DNA from 3 places in the Pseudomonas sp. HP_08 genome. Region 1 is predicted to be linked to each of the others. Evidence: predicted binding sites of a transcription regulator. Region 1 holds the regulator's gene; each other region holds the start of a gene.
The links. The regulator sigma-54, encoded in region 1, starts transcription at its own class of promoters, with help from an activator protein. The targets are predictions, from matches to a motif close to ANTGGCATNNANNTTGCTNT.
Positions count from the first base shown of each region.

Region 1 (9,686 bases):
CTGACCGCTGGCGGCATCTGATTCACGCCCGCCATGCCTCTGGAGGTAGCTATGCAGCATTGGAAACGCACTATCGAACAGGCCAATCGCTGTTTCAATCTTGGCGAGTGGGTCGAAGCTCGTGAGTTGTACCTCCAGGCGCTGGCGCTGGCGCAGGTGTTGTTCGAGCGCTGGGCGGACCCGGACGAAGCCGTGGCCGCCTGTGTTATCTCGCATCACAACCTGGCCGATCTACACTTGAGTCTGGGGCAGCCCGAGGAGAGCGCCGAATACCTGTGCGCGATCCATCAACGCTTGCTGCAGGTTCTTCAGGATTCTCGTCTGCCCGATGCTCTGCGCCAGGCGGCGCTGCGCCACAGCAACAAGACGTATGCCGAGTTGCTGAGCTTTATCAGTGAACACGGCGAATATCCACGTACCCACCGACTGCTGAGCAGTAACAGCGAGCACACCCGCACGTCGTTGCAGAACCCCTCAGCTGGCCATTTCCACGGAGTCCATTGAAATGCCTTATAGCCTGCCTGAATTGCCTTACGCCTACGATGCTCTGGAACCGTACGTCGATACGGAAACCATGAAGATCCACCACACCAAGCATCACCAGACCTATATCGACAACCTCAACAAGGCCGTTGCCGGCACCGAATACGAGAGCCTCTCGGTCGAGGCGCTGGTGGCCAAGGTCAAAGAGCTGCCGGAAAACCTGCGTCCTGTCGTCACCAACCACGGTGGCGGTCACGCCAACCACTCGCTGTTCTGGACCATCATGAAGCCTGGCGGCGGTGGTGAGCCGACAGGCGACCTGGCCAAGGCCATCGCGGATGAGCTGGGCGGCTTCGAGGCGTTCAAGACCGCCTTCACCGATGCCGCTGTAAAGCGTTTCGGCAGCGGCTGGGCGTGGCTGAGCGTCACCTCGGAGAAAAAACTGGTGGTTGAGCACAGTGCCAACCAGGACAGCCCGCTGGAGAAAGGCAATACGCCGATCCTCGGTCTGGACGTCTGGGAGCACGCCTACTACCTCAAGTACCAGAACCGCCGTGCCGAATACATCGGTGCGTTCTACAACGTCATCAATTGGGATGAAGTTGCCAAGCGTTATGCCGCTGCGCTGGCCTGATCAACCAGGTGGATAATCCAGGGTATTTTATGCGTTCACCCATACGGTCAGCCCGCAGTGTGCGTATGTTTCGTCTGGCCTTTGGCAGTCTGTTGCTGCTGGCCGGCATGGTCTTGCTGGTGGCTCAGGCGCTGGCCTGGCTTGATCTGGAGCCTTGTGTGTTGCGGGCTCTGGAAGAAGGTGCGACCTGCGCCCTGGGGTTGGCTTCAAGCTGATCGTGTGCGCTACCCGCATTAAAAAAGGGGCTACCTGACAAACAGGGCCCCTTTTTTAGTGCCGGTCAATTCAGGTGGCGCGGTTACTCGCCCTCATCGAACTTGTTGTTGATCAACTCGACCAGGCCATCCAGTGCCTGTTCGGCGCTCTCGCCTTCGGTAGACAGATGAAGCTCGGTGCCTTTGCCGGCAGCGAGCATCATGACGGCCATGATGCTTTTACCGTCGACCAGGCTTTCCGGTGTGCGTCCGACCCGGATCTGGCAGGGAAACTTGCCGGCCACGCCGACAAACTTGGCGGCGGCCCGGGCGTGAAGGCCGAGTTTGTTGATGATGGTGATTTGACGAGCGGGCATCGCAGTTGAAATCCTTCAGCTGAGGTCGCGGTGGCGAACCTGAACGTTCTTGAGTGATTGTTGCAGGACCTTGCCCAGGCGCTCGGTCAGATAGACCGAACGGTGATGTCCGCCGGTGCAGCCGATGGCGATGGTCACGTAGGAGCGGTTGCTGGCGGCAAAGCGTGGCAGCCATTTGTTGAGGTATGTGAAGATGTCCTGAAACATTTCTTCGACGTCAGGCTGGGCTGCCAGGTATTCCATCACCACCGGATCAAGGCCCGAGTGGTCGCGCAGCTCGGGCTTCCAGTAAGGATTGGGCAGGCAACGGACATCGAAGACCAGGTCGGCATCCACCGGCATGCCGCGCTTGAAGCCGAACGACTCGATGAGAAAGGCGGTGCCGGGCTCCGGTCGGTTCAGCAGGCGCAACTTGATGGTGTCACGCAGCTGGTACAGGTTCAGGTGGGTCGTGTTGATCTTGAGGTCGGCCAGATCGATGATCGGCCCCAGCAGCAGGCTCTCGTCACGAATGGCTTCGGCCAGCGAGCGCTGCGCATTGCTGAGTGGGTGACGCCGCCGGGTTTCGGAGAAGCGCTTGAGCAAGGTGGCGTCGTCGGCGTCCAGGTACAACACATCGCACTGGATGTGCCGCGCGCGGACTTCGTCGAGCATTTGCGGGAATCGGGTCAGGTGGCTGGGCATGTTGCGTGCATCGATCGACACGGCCAGCAGCGGTTCTGCCTGCTCGCTATTGAGCAGGGCGCGCTCGGCCAGTTCCGGCAGCAGGCCGGCTGGCAGGTTGTCGACGCAATAGAAGCCGTTGTCTTCCAGAACGTCCAGCGCAGTGCTCTTGCCTGAGCCTGAGCGGCCACTGACGATGATCATGCGCATGCTCAACGGCCTTTGAGTTCTTCCAGTACGGACTGGTAAAGGTCTTCACTGCTTTGCGCGCTGCGCAGGCGTTCGCGCACATCGCTACGGTCAAGCATGCCGGCAATCTGGCTGAGCAGCTTCAGATGCTCGTCGGTGGCCGCTTGCGGTACCAGCAGAACGAACAGCAGGTCGACTGGCGCGCCATCGATGGCATCGAAATCGACCGGTTTCTCAAGGCTCAATACTGCGCTGATAGGCGACTGGCAGGCCTCGAGACGACAGTGGGGAATAGCGATACCGTTACCGAAGCCGGTCGAGCCGAGTTTTTCACGGTTCACGAGCTTTTCGAACACGTCTTGCGCGTCCAGCTCGGGCACTTCGCGGCCGATCAGATCGGCGATCTGCTCCAGCACGCGTTTTTTGCTGCCTCCCGGCACGTTCACGAGGGAACGGCCGGGGGTCAGTATGTTTTCAAGTTGAGTCATGGATTGGTTTGTTAGCGAGCGGTCGCACCCTTGAGGATGCTTTGCTGCTTTTCCTTGTGCTTGAGCAATTGTCTGTCGAGCTTGTCGGTGAGCAGGTCGATGGCCGCGTACATATCGTCATGTTCGGCGTTGGCAACGACCTCCCCACCATGAATATGCAGGGTGGCTTCGATTTTCTGCTTCAGTTTCTCGACCGTCATCGTGACCTGGACGTTGGTAATCTTGTCGAAATGCCCTTCAAGCTTCTTGAGTTTGAGCTCCACATACTCACGAAGGGGCTTGGTCACTTCCAGGTGATGTCCACTGATATTAACTTGCATACAGCTCTCTCCTTTGCCAGTGCATAAGAGGCAGGTCGGTGACCTGCCGCTGGAACGCTGTGGCCTGACACAGGCGGGCGGCGTGAGCTCTGGTGCGCTGCCCTGCAAGTGCCTCGTCCGCTACATCAGCCGCTTGCGCTCGCTGGATGGCGCTATCCCCAGGGATTCGCGGTACTTGGCGACTGTGCGACGGGCGACTTGAATGCCTTGTGCCTCCAGTAAACCAGCGATCTTGCTGTCGCTCAATGGCTTTTTCTGATTTTCCGCGGCGACCAGTTTCTTGATGATTGCGCGGATGGCCGTGGATGAGCATTCACCGCCTTCGGAGGTGCTGACGTGGCTGGAAAAGAAGTATTTCAGTTCGTATATGCCGCGCGGGGTGTGCATGAACTTCTGGGTGGTGACCCGCGAAATGGTCGATTCGTGCATGCCCACCGCTTCGGCGATGTCATGCAATACCAGAGGTTTCATGGCCTCGTCGCCATATTCGAGAAAACCGCGCTGATGCTCGACGATCTGGGTGGCAACCTTCATCAGGGTTTCATTGCGGCTTTGCAGGCTCTTGATGAACCAGCGCGCCTCTTGCAGCTGATTGCGCATGAAGGTGTTGTCGGCACTGGTGTCGGCGCGGCGCACAAAGCCTGCGTATTGCGGGTTGACCCGCAGGCGCGGCACCGCTTCCTGGTTCAGCTCGACCAGCCAGCGCTCGCTGTCCTTGCGCACGATGACGTCGGGCACGACATATTCCGGCTCGCTGGACTCGATCTGTGAGCCAGGGCGCGGGTTGAGGCTCTGGACCAGTTCGATGATCTGGCGCAGATCATCTTCCTTGAGCTTCATGCGCCGCATCAGCTGTGCGTAGTCGCGCCCGCCCAGCAGGTCGATATAGTCGGTGACCAGGCGCTGGGCTTCGCTCAGCCATGGTGTGCTGGCGTGCATCTGCCGCAGTTGCAGCAGCAGGCATTCGCTAAGGGAGCGGGCAGCGATGCCGGCAGGCTCGAATTGCTGGATGCGATGCAGTACGGCCTCGATCTCGTCGAGTTCGATGTCCAGTTCGGGATCGAAGGCTTCAAGCAGCTCTTCCAGCGACTCTTCCAGATAACCCTGGCTATTGATGCAGTCGATCAGGGTGACGGCGATGAGGCGATCGGTGTCGGACATCGGTGCCACATTGAGCTGCCACAGCAGGTGGCTTTGCAGGCTTTCGCCGGCAGAGGTGCGCGTGGTGAAGTCCCACTCGTCGTCGTCACTGCTTGGCAGGCTGCTGGCGCTGGTCTGGTAAATGTCTTCCCAGGCGGTATCGACGGGCAGCTCGTTGGGGATGCGCTCGTTCCATTCGCCGTCTTCAAGGTTGTCCACGGTGGGCGCGGATGATTCCTGATAGGTCGGTTCCTGGGTTTCGCGTTCGCTGTTGGGCTTGTTCTCGACATTGTCCGCCATAGGGTCGGAATTATCGAAGTCGTCGCCTTCTTCCTGGCGTTCAAGCATAGGGTTGGATTCCAGAGCCTCCTGGATCTCCTGTTGCAGGTCCAGGGTCGACAACTGGAGTAAGCGGATAGCCTGTTGCAGCTGCGGTGTCATCGTCAGCTGCTGGCCCATTCTCAAGACTAGCGATGGTTTCATGGCAGAGGCTCAACACCTTCATTCGCCGGCGCACGTGCGCCGTCCACTACAGGGCGCCTGAGCGCCGCCTTTTATAAGCAAGTTATATGCCTGAAATTGAAGCGCTTGCCTAGAGCGCCACGACAAATAATCCGCTGTCAACGGTCATTGTGATGGCTAGAGGCGGAACTCGTGGCCGAGGTAGACCTCTTTCACCAGCTGGTTAGCCAGAATGGTCTCTGAATCGCCTTCAGCGATCAGTTGCCCGTCGTTGACGATGTAGGCGGTTTCGCAGATATCCAGGGTTTCACGGACGTTGTGGTCAGTGATAAGCACGCCAATGCCCTTGGACTTCAGGTGATGAATGATCTGCTTGATGTCGCCGACCGAAATCGGGTCGACCCCGGCAAAGGGTTCGTCCAGCAAGATGAACTTCGGCGCAGTGGCCAGGGCGCGGGCAATTTCCACGCGGCGCCGTTCACCGCCGGACAGGCTCATGCCCAGGCTGTCGCGGATATGGGTGATATGGAATTCCTGCAAGAGGTTTTCCAGCTCTTTGCGGCGCGCGGCGCCGTCGAGCTCCTTGCGGGTTTCGAGGATGGCCATGATGTTGTCGGCCACGGTCAGCTTGCGAAAGATCGAGGCTTCCTGGGGCAGATAGCCGATGCCGGCGCGCGCGCGGCCGTGCATGGGCTGGTGGCTGACATCCAGGTCGTCGATCAGTACACGGCCTTGATCGGCCTGTACCAGGCCGACGATCATGTAGAAGCACGTGGTTTTGCCGGCACCGTTGGGGCCCAGCAAACCGACGATCTGGCCACTGTCGATGGACAGGCTGACATCGCGAACCACCTGGCGGTTCTTGTAACTCTTGGCCAGGTGCTGGGCTTTAAGCGTTGCCATTTACTCGGCCTTCTGCGGCTGTTCGGTTTTCTTTTTCGGCTGGATGACCATGTCGATCCGTGGCCGCGGTGTGGTCACCTGGCTGCCGGTGGCGCGACCCGCGCTGACGATCTGGCGCACGGTGTCGTAGACGATCTTCTCGCCTTCGGAGGTGTTGCCATCGTTGATCACCTTGGCCTTGTCGATCAGGACGATGCGATCTTGTGCCGCGTAGTACTGGATCGTGACCGCGTAGGCCTGAACGATAGGCTTGGTGGTCGAAGGCTTCTGCTCGTAATAGGCCAGGTTGCCGACCGAGGTGAAGACATCGACTTCGCCCTGGGCGTTACGCGTGATGGTCACGGTGTTGCCGGTGATCTTCATCGAGCCCTGGGTGATGATGACATTGCCCTTGTAGGTGGCAATGCCTTTCTTGTCATCGAGCTGCGCGTCGTCTGACTGGATATGAATCGGCTGGTCACGGTCTGTCGGCAGAGCCCAGGCGCTCGCGCTTCCCAGTACTGCGCCCAGGCCGAGCAAGAAAGGAAGAGTTTTAACGAGACTCATACTGTCCTCTTACGTTGGACAGCAGGTCCATCCTGCCGTCGTTCAAATACGCTTTCATCCCTTTGGCCGTAGTGACACCGCCGCCGGCGTCGATTCTAACGGCTTGCTCGGTCTGCGCATATTGCTTCTGTGGGAATACAGTCATTCGACTGCTGGTAATAATAGTCGAACGGTTCTTTTCATCGGTGCGCGCCACGCGAACATTGTCGATCAATTCGACCTGTTCGCCGCCGGGCGACACCTCGCCGCGGCTGCTCTGCACGTGCCACGGAAATGCCGTGCCGCGGTACATCTGCAGGTCCGGTCTGGTCAGCAGGCTGACGTCGGTGGCCTTGACGTGTTCGACCTTGTCGGCGGTCATTTCGTACTGCACCTTGCCGTCGGGCAGGTACTGAACGCTGCGGGCATTGATGGCGTAGTAGTCGATGGCCGTCTCGTCGGGCGTCACGGCGGGTTGCTCCATGAAGCTCTCGGGGCTGACGTTCCAGTAGCCAACGGCCGCCAGCAGGAAAGCCAGCACACCAAGTATCAGGAAAGTCCGAATCTTTTTGCTGAGCATGAGCGATTTCTACAAGTAGGCGGCGTTGGCCGCTTCAAGGTTGCCCTGGGCGTTCAGGATCAGCTCGCAGAACTCGCGCGCTGCGCCTTCGCCGCCCCGGGCGCTGGTCACGCCATGGGCGTGCTGGCGAACAAAGCTGGCCGCATTGGCGACGGCCATGCCCAGGCCAACGCGGCGAATGACCGGCAAGTCTGGCAGATCATCACCCAGATAGGCGACCTGTTCGTAACTCAGCTTCAATTCGCCGAGCAACTGGTCAAGCACCACCAGCTTGTCTTCACGGCCTTGAAACAGGTGGGCAATGCCCAGGTTTTTCGCGCGGCGCTCGACCAGTGGGGTCTTGCGTCCGCTGATGATCGCGGTGTCGACGCCCGAGGCAATCAGCATCTTGATGCCGTGGCCGTCGAGGGTATTGAAGGTCTTGAATTCGCTGCCGTCTTCCAGGAAATACAGGCGGCCATCGGTCAGCACGCCATCGACATCGAAGATTGCCAGCTTGATCTTGCTGGCGCGTTGCAGCAGTTCGTCGCTCATGGTCCGGTTCTCCATTACATGACTCCTGCGCGCAGGAGGTCTTGCAGGTTGAAAGCGCCTGTCGGGCGGTCTTCTTCGTCGACCACGACCAGTGCGCTGATCTTGTGGTCTTCCATGATTTTCAGTGCTTCGGCGGCCAGCATGTTGGCGTGGGCGGTCTTGCCATGCACGGTCATGACGTCGTCGATGATGATCTGACGAATGTCGAGCGGACGATCCAGGGTGCGGCGCAGGTCGCCGTCGGTGAAAACCCCGGCCAGTCTGCCGTCGTGTTCAAGAATGGCGGTCATGCCCAGGCCCTTGCGGGTCATTTCAAGCAGCGCATCGCGCAGTAGCGTACCGCGTTGCACCTTGGGCAGGGCATCGCCGCTGTGCATCACATGCTCGACCTTGAGCAGCAAGCGTCGGCCCAGGGCGCCGCCAGGGTGCGAAAAGGCGAAGTCTTCGGCGGTAAAGCCGCGGGCATCGAGCAGGGCGACTGCCAGAGCATCGCCCATCACCAGCGCGGCGGTGGTCGATGAGGTCGGGGCCAGGTTCAGCGGGCAGGCTTCCTGCTCGACACGGGCATTGAGATTGACATCGGCGGCCTTGGCCAGGGTCGACTCGGGGTTGCCGGTCAGGCTGATCATCTGGATGCCCAGGCGCTTGATCAGCGGCAGCAGGGTGACGATCTCGCTGGTGGTGCCGGAATTGGACAGGGCCAGGATCACATCGTCGCGGGTGATCATGCCCATGTCGCCGTGGCTGGCTTCGGCAGGATGCACGAAAAACGCCGTGGTGCCGGTGCTGGCCAGGGTGGCAGCGATCTTGCGGCCGATATGGCCGGACTTGCCCATGCCGACTACGACCACGCGGCCCTTGCTGGCCAGAATCAGTTCGCAGGCACGCACGAAGTCAGCGTCGATGTGCCCCAGCAGGCCGTCGATAGCTTCTATTTCAAGACGGATAGTGCGCTGTGCGGAATGAATCAGGTCGCTGGTTGGGCTCATGTCTGAAATCGGTCAGCCTGGGAAAAGCCAAGGATTATAGCCGTAATATCGCCTGCGCTCACGCTCTGATCGCAGCAGCAATGCTCAATTGGGCCCTTTCGGGAAACCGTAACGCCTTTCGGGGTGTCTGACCTGCATCGTAACAGCATGTGAACACGAGCATGAGGCGTCGGTTATGCGCTTGGGTGGCGTGATGCTGCGGTGGTATAGTTCGCGGCTTGTCGGCCCGACCCTACCGTCGTTGCCTCCCCACGCAGGGGCTGTGGGCAGGGTGAGGCCGTATCGCAAGGAGTTTAAATGAGTGCCGATGACGCGTATGCGGTCGAGTTGAAGGGCGTTACCTTCAAGCGCGGTGCCCGCAACATTTTCAGTGATGTCGATATCCGTATTCCTCGGGGCAAGGTCACCGGGATCATGGGGCCTTCAGGGTGTGGCAAGACCACGCTGCTGCGCCTGATGGGCGCCCAATTGCGTCCCGATGCCGGAGAAGTGTGGGTCAATGGCCAGAACCTGCCCGAGCTGTCGCGTGGTGATCTGTTCGATGCCCGCAAGCAGATGGGCGTGCTGTTCCAGAGCGGCGCGCTGTTCACTGATCTTGATGTGTTCGAGAACGTGGCCTTCCCTTTGCGTGTCCATACCCAACTGCCCGAGGACATGATCCGCGACATCGTGCTGCTGAAATTGCAGGCGGTGGGATTGCGTGGCGCCGTCGAGCTGATGCCCGACGAGTTGTCCGGCGGTATGAAACGACGCGTTGCGCTGGCCCGGGCGATAGCCCTGGACCCGCAGATTCTGATGTACGACGAACCATTCGTCGGCCAGGACCCGATCGCCATGGGCGTGCTGGTGCGGCTGATCCGTCTGCTCAACGATGCATTGGGTATCACCAGTATCGTGGTGTCGCACGACCTGACCGAGACGGCCAGCATTGCCGACTATATCTATGTCGTGGGTGATGGCCAGGTACTGGGGCAGGGCACTCCTGAAGAACTGATGGGCTCGGATAACCCGCGCATTCGTCAGTTCATGACCGGCGAACCGGATGGTCCGGTGCCATTTCATTATCCCGCGCCGGATTTTCGCGAAGACCTGTTGGGGAAGCGCTGATGCGCAAGAAATCAATCATGGATCGTGTTCGCCTGCTTGGGCGCTCGGCCATCGATATCGTTACGGTAATGGGTCGCTCCGGCATTTTTCTGGTCAAC
Region 1 is NZ_JBTOQC010000001.1:328,903-338,588, reverse strand. Features, by position in the region: gene ACYAS9_RS01645 (class II fumarate hydratase) at 1-21, shown strand, start outside; gene ACYAS9_RS01640 (hypothetical protein) at 52-504, shown strand; gene ACYAS9_RS01635 (superoxide dismutase) at 506-1,117, shown strand; partial or broken gene ACYAS9_RS01630 (ZIP family metal transporter) at 1,147-1,323, shown strand; gene ACYAS9_RS01625 (HPr family phosphocarrier protein) at 1,416-1,688, opposite strand; gene rapZ (RNase adapter RapZ) at 1,704-2,561, opposite strand; gene ptsN (PTS IIA-like nitrogen regulatory protein PtsN) at 2,564-3,028, opposite strand; gene hpf (ribosome hibernation-promoting factor, HPF/YfiA family) at 3,040-3,348, opposite strand; gene ACYAS9_RS01605 (RNA polymerase factor sigma-54) at 3,469-4,971, opposite strand; gene lptB (LPS export ABC transporter ATP-binding protein) at 5,128-5,853, opposite strand; gene lptA (lipopolysaccharide transport periplasmic protein LptA) at 5,854-6,399, opposite strand; gene lptC (LPS export ABC transporter periplasmic protein LptC) at 6,386-6,958, opposite strand; gene kdsC (3-deoxy-manno-octulosonate-8-phosphatase KdsC) at 6,968-7,492, opposite strand; gene ACYAS9_RS01580 (KpsF/GutQ family sugar-phosphate isomerase) at 7,507-8,481, opposite strand; gene ACYAS9_RS01575 (ATP-binding cassette domain-containing protein) at 8,779-9,588, shown strand; gene mlaE (lipid asymmetry maintenance ABC transporter permease subunit MlaE) at 9,588-9,686, shown strand, end outside.

Region 2 (9,686 bases), on a different contig from region 1:
ATGGTCACTTGCTCGGCGGTTAGCTCGTTTGTGCGAAACAGCACGGCCATTTCGACTATTTCGTAATCCACGATGCGGTTGCGCAACTTGAACGACGAACGTGCCGGCAGGCAGGCGAGCAACCGTGCATTGACGGCGCGCAGCTCTGGATAGAGGGTGTAATCCATCACGATCAGCTCCTTGAAGCCCTGAGAGACAAGGCCGTTTCAAGGAGCTAATCAGCGAATGTTGCAGCCGTAAACTGACAAAAATACCAGCATGCCCCGCCACGCCTTGCTGGCCGGGCGTACCCTTTGGTCAGCTGTCCTCGCCGTCGTCGTCGTCAGCACCGTCGACTTTCATGCCCAGCTCTTTGATCTTGCGGGTCAGCGTGTTGCGACCCCAGCCGAGCAATACCGCTGCATCGCGGCGACGGCCGGCGGTGTGCTTGAGGGCGGTCTCGATCATGATCCGTTCGAAGGCCGGGACGGCGCTGTCGAGCAGGTTGGACTGGCCACGCGACAGAGCCTGATCGGCCCACTGACGCAGGGCTTGTTCCCAGTTGGTGACGGGAGCGGCGTCCTGCGGAACGTTGAGCAGCTCTGGCGGCAGGTCGCTGACGTGCACTTCACGGCCCGAGGCCATGACCGTGATCCAGCGGCAGGTGTTTTCCAGTTGCCGCACGTTGCCCGGCCACGGCAGGTGCTTGAGGTATTCCTCGGTCTCGGTCTTGAGCAGCTTGGGCTCGACCGCCAGCTCCTGGGCTGCGCGGCTGAGAAAGTGCCGGGCCAGGGTCGGGATGTCTTCGCGACGGTCCGACAGGCGCGGAATATGGATGCGGATCACGTTCAGGCGATGGAACAAGTCTTCGCGGAACTTGCCGGCATGCACCAGGGTTTCAAGGTTCTGGTGAGTCGCCGCGATGATGCGCACATCGACCTTGACCGGCGTGTGGCCACCGACCCGGTAGAACTCGCCATCGGCCAGTACGCGCAGCAGGCGGGTCTGGGTGTCGGCAGGCATGTCACCGATTTCATCGAGAAACAGCGTGCCGCCGTCGGCTTGCTCAAAGCGGCCACGGCGCAGGTTGGCCGCGCCGGTGAAGGCACCTTTTTCGTGGCCGAACAGCTCGGACTCCATCAAGTCCTTGGGGATGGCGGCCATGTTCAGCGCAATGAACGGGGCGATGGAGCGCGGGCTGTGACGGTGCAGGGCATGCGCCACCAGCTCCTTGCCGGTGCCGGACTCGCCGTTGATCAGCACGGTGATGTTGGAGTGGCTCAGGCGCCCGATGGCGCGAAACACTTCCTGCATCGCCGGTGCTTCACCGATGATTTCCGGGGTGCGGGCAACTACTTGCGGTACATCCAGGCCCTGTTGTTCCTGGGCATGCTGGTTGGCACGCTTGACCAGCGACACCGCTTCGTCGACATCGAACGGCTTGGGCAGGTACTCGAAGGCACCGCCCTGGTAAGAGGCCACGGCACTGTCGAGGTCCGAATGCGCGGTCATGATGATCACCGGCAGGCGCGGGTGCTGCTCGCGAATCTTCGCCAGCAGGTCCAGGCCGCTGGCGCCGGGCATGCGGATATCGGAAATGATCACATCCGGCTGCTGGCGGGCCAGGCGGCTCATCACGCCATCGGCGCTGTCGAAGCTCTGCGTGGTCATGCCTTCCTGTTGCAGGGCTTTTTCCAGCACCCAGCGGATGGAACGATCGTCATCTACGATCCAGACAGTTTCACTACGGCTCATGTCGAAGCGGCTCCTTGTTCCAGCGGCAGGAAGATCGAGAAGTTGGTGTGGCCGGGATGGCTTTCACACTCGATCAGGCCCTGGTGCTGGCTGATGATGTTCTGAGTAATGGCCAGGCCCAGCCCGGTGCCGTCGGGACGGCCGCTGACCATCGGGTAGAAAATGGTTTCCTGAAGCTCGGGCGGGATGCCGGGACCGTTGTCGATGATCTCGACCTTGCTGACCAGCCGGTGGCGGATGTGGCCGATGGTGAACTGGCGCATGGCCCGGGTGCGCAGGGTAATGCGGCCCAGGCGCAGCTCGTTCTGGCTGCCAATGGCCTGCATGGCGTTGCGCACGATATTGAGCACGGCCTGGATCATCTGCTCGCGGTCGATCAGCACATCGGGGATGCTCGGGTCATAGTCACGCACCAAAGTGATGCGCCCCTGGCTTTCGGCATCCACCAGGCTGCAAACCCGTTCGAGCACTTCATGGATATTGGTCGAAGCCAACGAGGGCAGCTTGTTGGAGCCCAGCATGCGGTCGACCAGGTTACGCAGGCGGTCGGCCTCTTCGATGATGACGTTGGTGTAGTCCTTGAGGCTTTCTTCGGGCAGCTCGCGGGCCAGCAGCTGCGCCGCCCCGCGAATGCCGCCCAGCGGGTTCTTGATCTCGTGGGCCAGGCCGCGCACCAGCATCTTGGTGGTTTCCTGCTTGGACAACTGAGCCTCTTCCTTGGTGATGCGCAGCAGGCGATCACGCGGGTGGACTTCGAGCAGCAGCAGGGTTTCGCCCTTGTTGAGGATCGGGGTGACGGCGTAATCGACAGTCAGGGTCTGGCCGGTCAGCGCCGTGAGCATGGCCTCGCGCTTGGTGAACGGGTGCGCATGTTCCACCGCCTGGCGAAGCGAACTGAGGGCTTCGGCGGACTCGGTGAACAGTTCGCTGATGAACTGCCCGTGGCTGCGCTGACCACTGATGGCCAGGAGCATTTCTGCGGCGGGGTTCATGTACTCAAGACGCAGGTCGGCGTTGAGCAGGATCGTCGCAGTGGTCAGATTGTCGAGTAACAATCGGTGCAGCGCGTCGCTGATAGTCATGAATCCGGGTGACCTCTTTTGGCACATTGCAATCACGAACTGTAACGCTGGCAGGATTTGCCAGCCTGGGCACTGTCATCAAGACGGTGCGTAACGCAGTGCTGTGCCGGGTGAAGTTGCAAGAACCAAACCAAGGCTCCGAAAAGAAGCGGCCGTTCAGCAAAAACCGGGCTTTTATTGTGCCCTTGTTGAAAGCCTACGCCCGTTGCCCGACAAAATTGAACCGAAGTGGGGCTATACGCCAGTGCGTCGGATTATTTATGCACTAGTTTAGTGCTTTGTGGTGTTTTGGTGCGCCGATGCCGAACTCTTCGCGAGGTCTGCGCCATTTCAGAGAAACGGCAGCCAGCTGCTTTTTTGCTCTGGCTTGTCCTTGAGCGGGCATTCTGGGCGCACGCCGTACTCCACGATCTGGCAGGGATTGGCCAGGCGCTTCTGGGTCAGGGTCTGGCGTTGCAGGTGGAAGGGCTGGTTGGGGGTCTTTTCCTGCAGGTGGCCGTCCTGGTCGAGGATTTCCACCGACAGCTGGTGCGTGCCGCGGTCGATATTGCTCAGCGGGAATACCGGGCTGCGTCCCGGTGCCGCAACCGGCTGGCCATCGAGCAGCAAGCGGTAGGCATGGTCTTCCTGCAGGGCCGGTTCGCTGCTCACCGTAACGATCAGGTTGCCTTCGACACTGCGCATGATGGCATCGGGTTCAGGCACCAGAATACGCAGCAGCGTGTAGCGCACGGCCGGTCTGGTTTTGACCGGGGAAGGCGGGCTGACCTTTACGTTGCGGGTGGGCGGCGTGGCGGTCATGTTATTGCTCGGGGCTACGTCCACGCGCTTGGCGTTTTTATGTGGCTGGTCGGTGAATACCCGATTGCCCTGGGCATCGATGTAGGTATAGATCTCGGCGGCCATCAACGGGCTCGACAGCATCAGGCATAGCGACAGGGCGCGGACAAGGCTCACTTCAAGGCCTGCCCGCAGCGACGCGCATGATACTCAGCGTCACGTTCGGGCTCTGCTGGATGACGCGCCGGGCATCGTGCACCAGCACCGCAAAGCTGTGCTCGCCACGCTCCAGATTCACCACTTGCAGGCGCGGCAGGTTGCTCGGCTGGCCATACGGGTTGCCGTCGACCAGCAGTTGCAGGCGATGGCCCGGTTGCAGGCGCGGCTCGACCGCGACATTGAGGGTAAAGGTGCCGTCGTTGGCGCGCACCGCGGCGTCAGCGGGCAGGTCGGTCAGTTCCAGGCGCTGATAGGCAGGTTGGTCGGCCGGGTTTTGCGTGGGCTCGCTGACCGGCGCCATGGGGCGCTGGGCCTCGACGCTGTTGAGCGGCTTGAGCTCGACCGCTTCGGCCTTGGTGCCGTCGGGTGGCTGATTGCTGAAGGCAGTGTTGCCATTGGCATCGGTGTACTTGTAGATCTGCGCCATGGCGGGCACGCAGATCAACAGCAGCAGGCAGGCGAGGTAACGGCGCATGGACTTCTCGACATCAATGGGCGCGATGGGCAACCAGCATAATGCACATTGGCGCGTATTGCGTGAGTCCCTCAGTTGTGGGAGGGAGCTCTGCTCGCGATCGGCTGCGCTAGCAGTCGTAAAATTCTGTGAGCGCTTCGCACTCAATCGCCAGCAGAGCTGCCTCCCACAGTCTGATGCTTGCTGCGCGACAGCGCGGTGCCAAGGCTAAACTGATCAGTATTACTCAGTAATCTCTCGCCTGATCGAACCATCGTTGTGCCACAGTTTCGGTCACGCCCAGGCGCACGGCATCGGCGCACTGACTGAGCTGCCAGACCGCTTCGCCCAGGTCTTCGCGCTCGCGGGTCTCGATGCCCTTGAAGGCATTGAAGCTGCGGACGAAGGTGGTGACAGCGGCTTGAGCCTGCGCCAGATCTTGCGCATCGCCCAGTTGCACCAGGGCGTGGTCGAAAGCCTGGTTGGCCAGTGTGGCCTGTCGCTTCGGCCAGGCCGAGAAAGGCCGGCCAAACTCGGCTTGCCACCACTGCGGCTTGCGTAGCTGGCTGACCGAAGCATGCCCGGTCCACGCGCGCTTCTTGAGCTGCTGGCGCAGGCGCTTGCCGGTGTTTTCCTCGACATTGAAGGCGATGAAGCTCTCAAGCTTCGGCCAGGTGTCGAGCGCTGGCAGCGTGCTCAGCTCAGGCATGAAGCGCAATTGCAGGCTGTGCAAACCAGGATGATTGGCCAGTTGCTCGAAATCGCAGAAATGCCCCCACAGGCTCAGCGACGCAAGGTGCGGAAAACGCGCCAGGCACTTGAGTGAAATCGGCTGCGCCATCGGGCCGTTATGCAGCGTCAGGTTGTCGACGCCATGCAGGTCGCCCAGATCGGGCAGCACGTAGGGCTGCGAGGTTTTACGGGCGAGGGTGGCGGGCGCCAGCGCCAGATCAGTCGGCAAGTCGCCGTCGGTGCTGAGGCGGGCCAGATCGCCTTCGACTCTCAAGTGGCGAGACGGCCAGACCTCGTGGCTGGGCAAGGTCAGGTGCAGGTGCCCGCCCGGCTGGCTCAGGTCCAGCGACAGTTGGTGAATATTGCTGTGGCGGGCATCGATCCGCGTGTCCCTGGGCAGGATCGGTGTCCAGTTCAGGGTTTCGATCGGGCGCTTGCAGGCCCAGTCGAAGAACCCGCTGTCGCTGCCGGTGTAACTCAGCACGCGCGGCCAGGGCGTGCCGGCCGGGGTGCTGAAGGCGTCGAACACGCTCCAGTCCGGCTGCTCATGCGCTTCCAGGTGCAGGTCGGCATTTTTACCCAGTGCCGCAGGCCCCATGCGCAACAGGCCAACGCCCGGCTCGCGCTTGAGGGTATGGCTGGCGGGGCCGGTCAGGTCGATGAGGTGCTGCGCGTCTTTGGTCATGAGCGGCAGGATAACGCTGCGCGCACAAACGAAAAAGGCCACCCGAAGGTGGCCTCTTTGTTGCGCGGGGCTGACCCCGCGCACTGCAATCAGCAGCTGTAGTACAGATCGTATTCCAGAGGGTGTACGAAGGTGCGGACTTTGATTTCTTCGTGGCTTTTCAGCTCGATGTAGGCATCGATGAAGTCGTCGGAGAACACGCCGCCCTTGGTCAGGAACGCACGGCCCTTGTCCAGCTCTTCCAGGGCTTCTTTGAGGCTACCGCAAACCTGTGGAATCTCTTTGGCCTCTTCAGGCGGCAGGTCATACAGGTTCTTGTCGGCAGCATCGCCTGGGTGGATCTTGTTCTGGATACCGTCCAGGCCGGCCATCAGCAGAGCTGCGAAGGCCAGGTACGGGTTGGCAGCCGGATCCGGGAAGCGGGCTTCGATACGACGGCCACGTGGGCTGGAGACGTAAGGAATACGGATCGAGGCGGAACGGTTACGTGCCGAGTAGGCCAGCATGACCGGGGCTTCGAAGCCTGGGACCAGACGCTTGTAGGAGTTGGTCGACGGGTTGGTGAAGCCGTTCAGGGCCTTACCGTGCTTGATGATACCGCCGATGAAGTACAGGGCAGTGTCGGACAGGCCGGCATAGCCTTCGCCGGCGAAGGTGTTCTTGCCGTCTTTGGCGATCGACAGGTGGACGTGCATGCCCGAACCGTTGTCACCGTACAGAGGCTTCGGCATGAAGGTAGCGGTGCGGCCATAAGCGTCGGCAACGTTGTGAACAACGTACTTCAGGGTCTGGACTTCGTCAGCCTTCTTGACCAGCGTGTTGAATTTCACGCCGATTTCGTTCTGGCCGGCAGTGGCCACTTCGTGGTGGTGCACTTCGACGAACTGGCCCATTTCTTCCAGTGCGTTGCACATGGCAGTACGGATTTCGTGGTCGTGGTCGACCGGTGGCACCGGGAAGTAGCCGCCTTTGATGCCTGGACGGTGGCCTTTGTTGCCGCCTTCGACTTCCTGGTCAGTCATCCACGAGCCTTGCTCGGAGAAGATCTTGAACATGGAGCCAGAGATGTCGGACTTGTATTTGACCGAGTCAAAGATGAAGAACTCCGGCTCAGGACCTACGAAGACGGTGTCACCGATACCGGTGGTCTTCAGGTATTCCTCGGCGCGGTGAGCGATGGCGCGTGGATCGCGATCGTAACCTTGCATGGTCGAAGGTTCGATAATGTCGCAGACCAGGATCAGGGTCGGCTCTTCGGTGAACGGGTCCAGTACTGCGGAGTCGTCGTCCGGCAGCAGGATCATGTCGGAGGCTTCGATGCCTTTCCAGCCTTCAATGGAGGAACCGTCGAACATCTTGCCGACTTCAAAGAAGTCGTCGTCCAGCGCGTCGCGCGCCGGCATGGTGACGTGCTGCTGCTTGCCTTTGGTGTCAGTGAAGCGCAGATCAATCCATTTAACGTCATGATCTTTGATGAGTTGAACCGACTTCGACATGGTGTCCTCCGGGTGACTTGAGGCCTTTTCTTGGTATTGGCCCCGACGATTTGGGTGATGCACGGCGCAGAATACTCTGCCATGGCAACCTGCCTCACAAGGGAGCAAATTGCATGCCAGTGCCCCGAGTTGGGTTGAGCGCCCCAAATACAAGCGTTTACCGCTATCAGAGAGATTTTTCGCGAAATATATGCACCGTAATGATGCTGATATTGCCTGAAGTGTGCGTTTTTGGTGCGCCGATGATCGGGCGTACGATAACTGGTTAAACCTTGAGCAATTTCCGCTATAATCCGCGCCCCTCTTTTTTAGCTGGCCCCACGCGCATTGTTTCTATGAAACTGATCGTCAAAGTTTTCCCCGAAATCACCATCAAAAGCCCGCCGGTGCGCAAGAAGTTCATTCGCCAGCTGGCCAAGAACATCCGTGTCGTCCTGCGTGAGCTGGATGCGGACATTGTCGTGGGCGGCGTGTGGGACAACCTTGAGGTCGAAACCCGGCTGACGGATCCGAAGATCCTGCACGGCATCACCGAGCGCCTGAGCTGCATGCCCGGCATCGCCAACTTCCTGCAGGTGGCCGAATACCCGCTGGGCGACTTCGATGACATCGTGGCCAAATGCAAGACGCATTACGCCGACCTGCTGCCGGGCAAAATGTTTTCGGTGCGCTGCAAGCGCGCCGGCAGGCACACTTTCACGTCGATGGAAGTCGAGCGCTACGTGGGCAGCCAGCTGCGCCGCGAATGCGGGGCCGCCGGCATCGAGCTGAAACAGCCCGAACTGGTGGTGCGCATGGAAATCCGCGACCAGCGCCTGTTCGTGATCCACAGCCAGCATCAGGGCCTGGGCGGTTATCCGCTGGGCGCGCTGGAGCAGACCCTGGTGTTGATGTCGGGCGGTTTCGACTCCACCGTGGCGGCTTACCAGATCATGCGCCGTGGCCTGGTCACGCATTTCTGCTTCTTCAACCTGGGCGGCCGCGCCCACGAGCTGGGCGTGATGGAAGTCGCGCACTTTATCTGGAAAAAATACGGCAGCTCCCAGCGTGTACTGTTCATCAGCGTGCCGTTCGAGGAAGTTCTGGGCGAAATTCTGCAAAACGTCGACGACAGTCATATGGGTGTAGTGTTGAAGCGTATGATGTTACGCGCAGCCTCCGCCATGGCTGACCGACTGGAGATTGATGTGCTGGTCACCGGCGAGGCGATTTCCCAGGTGTCGAGCCAGACCCTGCCGAACCTGAGCCTCATCGATTCGGCGACCGACAAGCTGGTGCTGCGTCCGCTGGTGGCGACCGACAAGCAAGAGATTGTCAACCTGGCGACGAAGATCGGCACCGCCGAGTTCGCCCGGCACATGCCTGAATATTGCGGGGTGATTTCGGTCAACCCCAAGACCAATGCCAAGCGCAACCGCGTCGAGCATGAAGAAACCCGCTTCGACATGGCGGTGCTGGAGCGTGCTCTGGAGCGCGCCCGGCTGGTGACCATCGATCAGGTAATCGATGATCTGGGTCAGCATGTCGAAGTTGAAGAAGTCCAACAGGCCCTGGCAGGCCAGGTCATCGTCGACATCCGTCACCCGGATGCCCAGGAAGACCAGCCGTTGCACGTGCCGGGCGTGGAAGTACAGACGCTGCCGTTCTATGCACTGAACAGCCGTTTCAAGGAACTGGACGGTAATCGCCAGTACCTTTTGTATTGCGACAAAGGCGTCATGAGCCGCCTGCATGCTCACCATCTGCTCAGTGAGGGGTATGCCAATGTGCGCGTATATCGACCGAGCTAAGTGCCCGGGGCTGTTTGCCTGTGGCTTGCGTCACCGGCCCCCCGACGCCTTGCGGCATCGGCCGACGCCTTGAAGCTTCAAACGCTAATCGCTGACCCTTGTCGGGCAGCAAACCGAATCCTCTGATCGAGATACACAAGTGATCGAAAATCTCCGCAACATCGCCATCATCGCCCACGTTGACCATGGTAAAACCACCCTGGTAGACAAACTCCTGCGTCAGTCCGGCACTCTGGAGCGCAACGAGCTCAACGACGAGCGCGTGATGGACTCCAACGACCAGGAGAAAGAGCGCGGTATTACCATTCTGGCGAAAAACACCGCCATCAACTGGAACGGCTACCACATCAACATCGTGGACACCCCGGGCCACGCCGACTTCGGCGGTGAAGTAGAGCGCGTCATGTCGATGGTCGACTCCGTGCTGCTGCTGGTCGACGCTCAGGACGGCCCTATGCCGCAAACCCGTTTCGTGACCAAGAAGGCCTTCGAAGCCGGCCTGCGTCCGATCGTGGTCATCAACAAGGTTGACCGTCCAGGCGCGCGTCCGGACTGGGTTCTGGACCAGATTTTCGACCTGTTCGACAACCTGGGCGCTACCGAAGAACAACTGGACTTCCAGGTTGTTTACGCCTCGGCCCTGAACGGCATCGCCGGTCTGGACCACACCGCCATGGGCGAAGACATGACCGCGCTGTACCAGGCGGTTGTCGA
Region 2 is NZ_JBTOQC010000006.1:137,420-147,105, forward strand. Features, by position in the region: gene ACYAS9_RS07590 (amidase) at 1-167, opposite strand, end outside; gene ntrC (nitrogen regulation protein NR(I)) at 298-1,734, opposite strand; gene glnL (nitrogen regulation protein NR(II)) at 1,731-2,816, opposite strand; gene ACYAS9_RS07605 (DUF4124 domain-containing protein) at 3,147-3,740, opposite strand; gene ACYAS9_RS07610 (DUF4124 domain-containing protein) at 3,775-4,290, opposite strand; gene ACYAS9_RS07615 (hypothetical protein) at 4,517-5,728, opposite strand; gene glnA (glutamate--ammonia ligase) at 5,776-7,182, opposite strand; gene thiI (tRNA uracil 4-sulfurtransferase ThiI) at 7,518-8,972, shown strand; gene typA (translational GTPase TypA) at 9,112-9,686, shown strand, end outside.
Region 2: glnA (glutamate--ammonia ligase) is a predicted target of sigma-54. The motif match lies at 7,284-7,303, and genes of this name have one in related genera.

Region 3 (9,686 bases), on a different contig from region 1:
AAATAGCGGCGGTTGTAGGCGCCGGTCAGCACATCGGTGACCGACAACGCGCGCAACTCATCCTCGACGCGCTTCATGTCGGTCACATCGCTTAAAAAGCCATGCCACAGAATGCCGCCATCGGGCAAACGCTCCGGTGTCGCTTCGCCACGCACCCAGCGAATGCCACGCTCGGGCAGCTCGATCCGGTATTCCTCACGCCACGGCTTGCAGTGTTCACTGCTGTCGCGCATGACCCGCATCACCCGCATCCGGTCCTCCGAGTAAGTGCGGTCGAACACTGTGTCGGCGTTGGTGACGATTTGCTCTTCGGTCAGGTCATACAGCTCGCACATCCCGACACTGATGTAATTGAACCGCGCCTGGCCATCGGCAAGGCGCTGGAACTGATAGATACCACCCGGCACCTGGGAGCCGAGCCGCTCCAGCAGCCGGTCGCGCGCCGCCAATGCTTCATGAACCCGCTTGCGTTCGGTGACATCGATGCACACCGCCAGATAGCCGATCCATTGATCCTGATCGTCGCGCACGGCGGTCACCAGCATGTTGACCACCAACGTAGTGCCGTCACGGCGCCGGAACAGCCATTCCCGGGCCGGGTGGCTGCCCAGTTCGGTGGCCTCGATCAGCATCGCCTGCTCCAGTGGAACCGGTCGCTGGTAGTGCTCGCTCAGTTGCCTGGCATGCGCCTCAAGCTCGACAGGATCGTGCAGATCCTTGAGCACAAACTTGCCCAGCACTTCCGCCTCGCTGTACTCAAGCATCTTGCACGCCCCCACGTTGAACGTGCTGATCACCCCGTTGAGGTCAGTGGCAATGATTGCCACTTCAGTGGCGGCATCCAGCACATTACGCAATTGCCCATGGGTGATGCGCAGTTGCTGCTCGCGCAGGCGCAACTGGCCGGTGCGCTGGTCGACCAGCAACAAGGCACGCTGACGCTGACCGATCAGGCTGTAAAGCAAGGCGCTGAGCATCAGGCTCAACAGGCCGCCCAACACCACCACGCTGCCGGCCATCGACTGGTTGCTTTGCAGGAAAGACTCGGTGGGACGCACCTCAAGCAAATAATCGCGATCGGCCAGGTTCAACAAGGTGCTGACCCGCAAATCACCGGCGGCCGCCTGCACGGTCGACTGGTAAAGCAACTGCGGCTCGGCAGGCGAGCCGAGATCGAGCATGGTCACCGCCAGGTTGTCCTGGGTTGGCAGGCCTTCGCTCATCAGTTCGCCCAGGCTGATCACCGCCATGACATAGCCGCGCAGCTCTGAGGTCCAGTCGGCTTCGCCCGTCGGAGTGCTGAACACCGGGGCCACCAGCAGCACGCCATGCGCGTACTCCTGTTCCAGACCGACCAGTTCAATACGCGGCGTGGCGGCAATCGAGCCGAGCATCCGCGCGCGCTCCAGCGTCTGGTGGCGCAGGCTTTCGGAATTGATATCAAACCCCAGCGGCAACGGCAGCGTGCTCAACGACTGGGTAAACAGCACCGGGTAATACTCGTCTCGCGTGGCGGCCACCACCAACTGGCCGCCGGGGTCTTTTTCGCGAATAGCGAAACCGGTCAGGCCATCGGCGCGTGCCGCTGCCTCGAACGCCGGGCGCTGGGCATCGGTGACCCGCGGACTCCAGGAATAGGCACGGGTACCCTCCAGCAAGGGCGCAGCAAAGCCGTTGTAGTCGGTGCGGGTGACTTCATTGGAATAGACAAAGTAGCGACGCAGGCTGTCCAGCCTGCCAAGTTGACTGTCCAGGCGCTCCTGGATACGGATGAAGCGCTCGCTGGCCAGCAGGTCGAAACGCTGGCGCAACTGACGCTGGTAGAGCTCGTAATTGTTCAGTGCCAGCATGGCTGTCAACGCCAGCCCCGCCATCAGTGCGAGCAGGGCAACCAGCCACGCAGATGCTTGCTCGTTGATAAAACCGAGGATCCGGGGTCGGGATTGTTTCGCAGCCATACTCAAAACTCATGACGCCAACAAGGATTGAGCGTCATGCTGGCCGTGCATCTCTTATAGCTATTTGCCATTAATTTGCCTAGCCCATACAAGCCATAACTTGGACAAATCGAGCAATCTCTAACGATTTCAAAGAGATTGCCAGAGCATCCTGCTCTTTATTGCAGCAATGTGACGAATTCATATTCAGGCCACCGCGCCCACCGTCAGCCGACCCTGAGCGCGGTGCCTGTCAGGTCTCAGGCGTTGCGCACGGTGATTTTCCAGGCGCGGTGGATCCGGTCGTTGCGCGAGAAGTCAGGGTCCAGGGTCTGGGCACTGATTTCCTCGACGTTGTAGCGCTGGGCCACATGCTCGTCGAGCACGAACTTGCGGAAGTTGTTGGAGAAATACAGCACGCCGCCCGGCGCCAGTCGCGCCATGGCCAGGTCGATCAGCTCGACCTGATCGCGCTGCACATCGAACACCCCTTCCATGCGCTTGGAGTTGGAGAAGGTCGGCGGGTCGATGAAGATCAGCTCGTATTCTTCACGGCACTCGCGCAGCCAGGTCATGACATCGCTCTGCTCCAGACGGTTTTTCTCGGAAAAACCATTGAGCGACAGGTTACGCCGCGCCCAGTCCAGATAAGTACGCGACAAATCGACACTGGTGGTGCGCAGCGCGCCGCCCTTGGCCGCGTGCACGGTGGCTGTTGCGGTGTAGCAGAACAGGTTGAGGAAACGCTTGCCGGCCGCCTCTTTCTGGATGCGCATGCGCATCGGGCGGTGGTCGAGGAACAGACCGGTGTCCAGGTAATCGGTGAGGTTGACCAGCAGGCGTACGCCGCCCTCGTTGACTTCCATGAACTGACCCTGGGCGGCCTGACGCTCGTACTGGCGGGTGCCGCTCTGGCGCTCGCGGCGCTTGACCACCACATGGCTCTTGTCGATGCCCAAGGCCTGTGGAATGGCCGCCAGCGCATCGAACAGGCGCGCCGAGGCCTTGGCCGGGTCGATCGATTTGGGCGCCGCGTATTCCTGAACGTGGACCCAGTCGCCGTACAGGTCGACCGCTACCGAATATTCCGGCATGTCGGCGTCGTAGACGCGGTAGCACTCGACCCCTTCGCGACGCACCCATTTGCCCAGTTGCTTGAGGTTTTTCTGCAGGCGGTTGGCGAACATCTGCCCGCCTTCGCTGAGGCGCGCCTGCTCGACCGGGGCCGGCTTGCTCTCGTCGCGCGCAGGTGCCGGTTCTTCAAGCGCGGCCTGGCGCTGCTCGGGCGTGCGCCGCTCGCCGGTGACGAACTGATCGGGCTGAACCTTGAGCAACAGCAGCTTGCACGGCAAGGCGCCGTTCCAGAACGCATATTGCTTGTGGCTGCGAATGCCCATGCGCTTGCCCAGGTCCGGCGCGCCGGTAAACACCGCCGCCTCCCAGCCCAGACAGGCCTGGCGCAAACGCTCGCCGAGGTTCTGATAGAGGTACAACAGGCTGGCCTCATCGCCCAGGCGCTCGCCGTACGGAGGGTTGCAGATCACCAGGCCTTTCTGGTTCTGGTCGGTGCGTGGCTCGAAAGTACCGACTTCGCCCTGATAGACCTTGATCCACTCGCTCAAGCCTGCGCGCTCGATGTTGTTGCGCCCCGGCTGGATCAGCCGCGGGTCGGCCTCATAACCGCGAATCCACGATGGCGGCTTCGCCAGACCGGCTTCGGCGCGCGCCAGCGCTTCGTCATGCAACTTGCGCCACAGCGCCGGCACATGCCCCAGCCAGGCACTGAAGCCCCAGCGCTCACGCTTGAGGTTGGGCGCGATGTCGGCGGCAATCATGCCGGCCTCGACCAGAAAAGTGCCCACGCCACACATCGGGTCGGCGAGTGCGCCGCCCTCGGCGGCAATGCGCGGCCAGCCCGCACGGATCAGGATCGCCGCCGCGAGGTTTTCCTTGAGCGGCGCCGCGCCTTGCTGCAAACGGTAGCCACGCTGGTGCAGGCTGTGCCCGGAAAGGTCCAGGGACAGAATCGCCTGGCCACGGTCCAGACGCAGGTGCACGCGCAGGTCCGGGTTGATCTTGTCGACCGAAGGGCGCAGGCCATCGTTGGTGCGCAGTTTGTCGACGATCGCGTCCTTGACCTTCAGCGCACCAAAGTGGGTGTTGTCGATGCCCGAGCCATGGCCGCTGAATTCAACGGCGATGCTGCCGTCCGGCTCAAGGTGATCGTGCCACTCGACATCCAGCACGCCGTGGTACAGGTCCTCGGCATTGCTCATCGGGAAACGCTTGAGCACCAGCAGCACGCGGTTGGCCAGGCGCGACCACAGGCACAGGCGATAGGCCGTTTCCATGTCGGCCAGGCCACGAATGGCGGAGGTGTGCTCGCGCGCTTCTTCAAGGCCCAGCCCGGTGGCTTCCTCGATCAGCAGGCCTTCGAGGCCCTTGGGGCAGGTGAGGTAAAGTTCGTAGCGATCCGACATGTGTATTCCAGGGCCTGAGCCGTCAGCGGCGAGCAACGCATTGCCCGACCAGATTCAAGACAGGCGCTTTCTGACAGCGCCTGCGTGGCACGTAATGTGTGCCGGTCCACCGCGGTAACAGGTACATCGCCGCGGCAGTGTATTGATTTTGCAAAAAGCGGTTTTCCGGCCGCCTAGTGAGCCCGAAGTTTCAAGACATATGAAGTCACATCTCGACCCTTCGTCGCATAATAACTAAAAGCATTCAGCCATTATCGATGAACAGAAAAATCCTTCTGTCGTGCCGCAACTCCTTGCGGCACTTGAGTAATTAACTGAATCATCCTTGAAACACATTTGCCCTTAGTACTCATCAGACCTAAATGTGACGTCCTTATGACAAATCGATCATTCACAGCGTGTCGAGCATTGGTTAGAAATCGTCTCAGGCCAGCACTGCAACGGTGATGGCACCTCGCCCGCGACGCCGGCAGCGGGCAGACATGGCAGAAGATTTCTGCCAGACCTCGACATGAGGTCCATGGACATTACAGTCAACAGACGAGGGCAACACCCTATGAGAAGACTTAAGCGTGATCCGTTGGAAAGAGCATTTTTGCGCGGATATCAGTACGGCGTTAGTGGTAAATCCCGTGAGCTTTGCCCGTTTACTCTGCCGTCGGTGCGTCAGGCGTGGATCAATGGTTGGCGCGAAGGACGCGGCGACCAATGGGACGGTATGACCGGCACTGCGGGAATCCACAGGCTCAACGAACTTCACGCAGTCGGATGAGGTAACTTCCGAGCAGTCCATCAAAATTTTTGTCTGACCTTTGTACATTGCATTCATGTGATCACCGCCCTGACCGGGCGGCGGGCCACAGGCCCAGGGGCTCCTTTTTCAAGGAGCCCCTTTTTCATGCCCGCGCACTCAACGCCGAGGCAGTGCAGCGATGGCATCGACCGACTGGCGGATCAGGTCCGGGCCCTTGTAGATAAAGCCCGAATAGATTTGCACCAGGCTGGCGCCCGCCTCGATTTTCTCGGCGGCATGCCGGCCTTCGGTAATGCCACCGGCGGCGATGATCGGCAAACGCCCGGCCAGCTCACCGGCCAGCACCTTGACGGTGTGGGTGCTCTTTTCACGCACCGGCGCGCCAGACAAGCCGCCCGCCTCGTTGGCGTGCAGCAGCCCTTCGACGCCTTCGCGGCTCAGGGTGGTGTTGGTGGCGATCACCGCATCCATGCCTGAATCGAGCAACGCACTGGCCACCAGCACGGTTTCTTCATCGGTCATGTCCGGGGCAATCTTGATCGCCAGCGGCACGCGCTTGCCGTATTGCTGGGTCAAGGCTTCCTGACGCACGCGCAGGGCATCGAGCAGTTGCTTGAGCGAATCGCCGAACTGCAGGCTGCGCAGGCCCGGGGTATTGGGCGAGCTGACGTTGACCGTCACATAGCTGGCGTGGTCGTAGACCTTGTCGAGGCAGATCAGGTAATCATCGACCGCGCGCTCGACCGGGGTGTCGAAATTCTTGCCGATATTGATCCCCAGCACGCCACGGTATTTCGCCGCCTTGACGCGGGACACCAGGTGATCGACGCCCAGGTTATTGAAACCCATGCGGTTGATGATGCCCTGGGCCTCTGGCAGGCGGAACAGACGCGGCTTGGGGTTGCCTGGCTGCGCACGCGGGGTCACGGTGCCGATTTCAACAAAGCCGAAACCCAGCTGGGCAAACCCGTCGATGGCCGTGCCATTCTTGTCCAGGCCCGCCGCCAGCCCGACCGGGTTGGCAAAGCGAATGCCCATCACCGTCACCGGCAATTGCGCAGGTGCCTTGCTCAGCAGGCCATTGAGGCCCAGACGGCCACCGGCACCGATCAGGTCCAGGGACAGGTCGTGGGAGGTTTCGGGGGAGAGTTTGAACAGTAACTGGCGGGCCAGGTTATACATGGGTGGGCGAGGCTCGTGAGCGGCTGAAGTCAGGCGGCGATTATAGACGGCGGATGGCCTGCTAAGCGAGAAGTGCGACACTACAGGCACTGCGCGCCCTACTGGCACATGCCTTGCTTTGATTGAATAAACATCCCCCGGCAACGTCGCCGACGGGTATCGACAATGGCGTCGTTGTAGCTCGCAGCTTGTGCGGCGGGCTTGACGACGCTTTTTTTATGGATGTAGATCGGCCTATGAACCAACGATCAAGCAATGCCCTGGACTGGGTGGCGGGCAGCGATGCCCCCGAAATGAACAGCATTGACATAGGTTTCATGGCCCTGACCGACTGCGCCTCTCTGGTGGTCGCGGCGACTCAGGGTTTTGCCCAGCCTTACGGGCTGACCCTCAATCTCAAGCGCCAGGCGTCATGGGCCAACCTGCGCGACCGGCTGGTCAGCGGCCAGTTGCACGCCGCCCACAGCCTGTACGGCCTGATCTACGCCATGCAGCTGGGCATCAGCGGTGCGGCCGCCGCCGACATGGCGATCCTGATGGGCCTGAACCAGAATGGCCAGTGCATCAACCTGTCGCGCGGGCTGCAGGATGCCGGCGTGACCAGCCCTGAAGCACTGGAGCGCACCGTGCACCACCGAGGTGCAAAGCTGACGTTTGCGCAGACCTTTCCCACCGGCAACCATGCCATGTGGCTCAATTACTGGCTGGCCAGCCAGGGTATTCACCCGCTCGATGATGTCGACAGCGTGGTGGTGCCGCCGCCCTTGATGGTTGCGCACCTGCAAGCCGGGCGCATCGATGGTTTTTGCGTCGGCGAACCGTGGGGCGCCAGCGCGGTGCAACAGAAACTGGGCTTTACCCTGGCGACCAGCCAGTCGATCTGGCCCGACCATCCGGGCAAGGTGCTGGGCTGCACCCAGGCATTTGTCGAGCAGAACCCCAATACAGCCCGCGCCTTGACCATGGCGGTGCTCGAAGCCAGCCGCTTCATCGAGCAAAGCCAGGAAAACCGCCGCAGCACCGCACAATTGCTCAGTGGCGCCGATTACCTCGATGCGCCGCTGGACTGCATCGAACCGCGCCTGCTGGGCCAGTACCAGGACGGCCTGGGTAACAGCTGGCAAGACCCGCACGCCTTGCGCCTGTTCGGTGACGGCCAGGTGACGTTCCCCTGGTTGTCGGACGGCATGTGGTTCATGACCCAGTTCCGCCGTTGGGGCCTGCTGCGTGACGACCCCGATTACCTGGCGGTGGCCAACCGCGTTCACCGGCTGGACCTGTATCGCCAGGCCGCCGAGGCGTTGGGCATTGCCGTACCGGACAGCACCCTGCGCAGCAGCCAGTTGATCGACGGGCGAATCTGGGATGGTAGCGACCCTGCCGGCTACGCTCGCGGCTTTTCCCTGCATTCACGAACCGATGGCGCTCCTGCCATCGCCGCCCATTGAGAGACAGGCAATCATGCTGCGTATCCTGCTGATCAATGACACACCAAAGAAAGTCGGGCGCCTGAAGGCCGCCCTCAGCGAAGCAGGCTTCGACGTGATCGACGAATCGGGCCTGAGCATCGATTTGCCGGCACGGGTCGAAGCCTTGCGCCCGGACGTGATTCTTATCGACACCGAATCCCCCGGCCGCGACGTCATGGAACAAGTGGTGCTGGTGTCCCGCGACCTGCCCCGCCCGATCGTGATGTTCACCGACGAACACGACCCCGGCGTGATGCGCCAGGCGATCAAGTCCGGGGTCAGTGCCTACATCGTCGAAGGCATTCATGCCCAGCGCCTGCAGCCGATTCTCGATGTGGCCATGGCCCGTTTCGAGAGCGACCAGGCCCTGCGCGCGCAACTGGTGGCCCGCGACCAGCAACTGGCCGAACGTAAACGCATCGAGCTGGCCAAGGGGCTGCTGATGAAGATGAAGCACTGCAACGAAGAAGAGGCTTACACCCTCATGCGCCGCCAGGCCATGAGCCGCCAGCAGAAGCTGATTCAGGTGGCGGAGCAGATCATTTCAATGAGCGAGATGCTCGGCTGACCCTGGCGGGCGGCAATGCTACGGGCGCGTCGAGGAGTAGATATTCTCGTGCAGCGGCGCCTCGCCGCTGTGCAAGGCTGCAATCCATTCATCGGTGCTCAACACCGCCGCAAACGCGGCTTGCAGCACCGCCGAGATCACCCGGTGAACCTCTTCGGCGCTGACACTGCCGGCGCGGTTGCGGTACGACACCGCGCCCGTGGCATCGCTGAGAAATTCCACCGCCAGCCCCAGATGCACCGCCTGCTGGATGGTCGCGTTGTCGCAGTTCTGGGTCATGTAGCCCGCCACGCTCAGGGTGTCGATCTGCTGCTCGACCAGCCAGTCGCCAAGGCCGGTGTCCTTGAAAGCGCTGGCGTGGCTCTTTTCGACCAGCAAGGCACGCTCACGCCCCGCCACTGCCGGGTGCAGCGCGGCGCCTTCACTGCCGCGAGCGAACAGCGGGGAATCGGCCGGGCCCAGGTGCTGCACCAGAATCACTGGAATGCCCTGCGCCTGGGCGGCGTCGATGGCACGGCCAATATTGGCCAGCGACTGGTGCGGGTCGGGGTATTCGATCGGCAGGTTGCCGGTGAAATACTCATTCTGCACATCAATAACGATCAAGGCGCGTTTGGCAGCGGTCATGGCAGTGTCCTGGCGGTAATAAACGAGAGCACCAGTGTCGGCCAATGACTGACAGCGGGAAATTGACCTGAATGCCATCTTTCGCCAGGATCGGGCCATTCTCCGTACCGGGTGCCGCAATGAGCCAGTCAATCAAGGTCGCCGTCGTTGCCTTCGACCGTATCAGCCCTTTTCACCTGTCCGTGCCTTGCCTGGTGCTGGGCGAAGAGCGGCACGTCAACGATTCGCCATGGTTCGACCTGCGGGTCTGCGCCGCAGAACCCGGCCCCTTGCGCTCCACCGCAGGCTTCAATGTGCTGTGCGACCATGGCCTGGAGGCGCTGGCCTGGGCGGACATCGTCATCGTCCCCAGCTGGCGCGACGCCGGGGAATCGCCGCCCGAGGCGCTGCTGCGGGCCTTGCGTGATGCCCATGCGCGCGGCGCGCGAATCGTCGGCCTGTGCCTGGGCGCCTATGTGCTGGCCGCTGCCGGGCTGCTCGACGGTTATCCGGCCACCACGCACTGGGCCTGGGCCGAGGATTTCGGCCGGCGCTATCCCGAGGTGCAGCTCGACGCCCATGTGCTGTATGTCGAAGCCGCAGGGCTGATGACCTCAGCCGGTGTGGCGGCCGGCATCGACTGCTGCCTGCACATCGTGCGCGAGCACTATGGCCATGAGATCGCCAACC
Region 3 is NZ_JBTOQC010000017.1:82,415-92,100, reverse strand. Features, by position in the region: gene ACYAS9_RS16895 (sensor domain-containing diguanylate cyclase) at 1-1,958, opposite strand, end outside; gene rlmKL (bifunctional 23S rRNA (guanine(2069)-N(7))-methyltransferase RlmK/23S rRNA (guanine(2445)-N(2))-methyltransferase RlmL) at 2,198-4,417, opposite strand; gene rmf (ribosome modulation factor) at 4,974-5,189, shown strand; gene ACYAS9_RS16880 (quinone-dependent dihydroorotate dehydrogenase) at 5,328-6,353, opposite strand; gene ACYAS9_RS16875 (CmpA/NrtA family ABC transporter substrate-binding protein) at 6,590-7,801, shown strand; gene ACYAS9_RS16870 (ANTAR domain-containing response regulator) at 7,815-8,390, shown strand; gene ACYAS9_RS16865 (cysteine hydrolase family protein) at 8,409-9,017, opposite strand; gene ACYAS9_RS16860 (helix-turn-helix domain-containing protein) at 9,137-9,686, shown strand, end outside.
Region 3: ACYAS9_RS16875 (CmpA/NrtA family ABC transporter substrate-binding protein) is a predicted target of sigma-54. The motif match lies at 6,454-6,473, and genes of this name have one in related genera.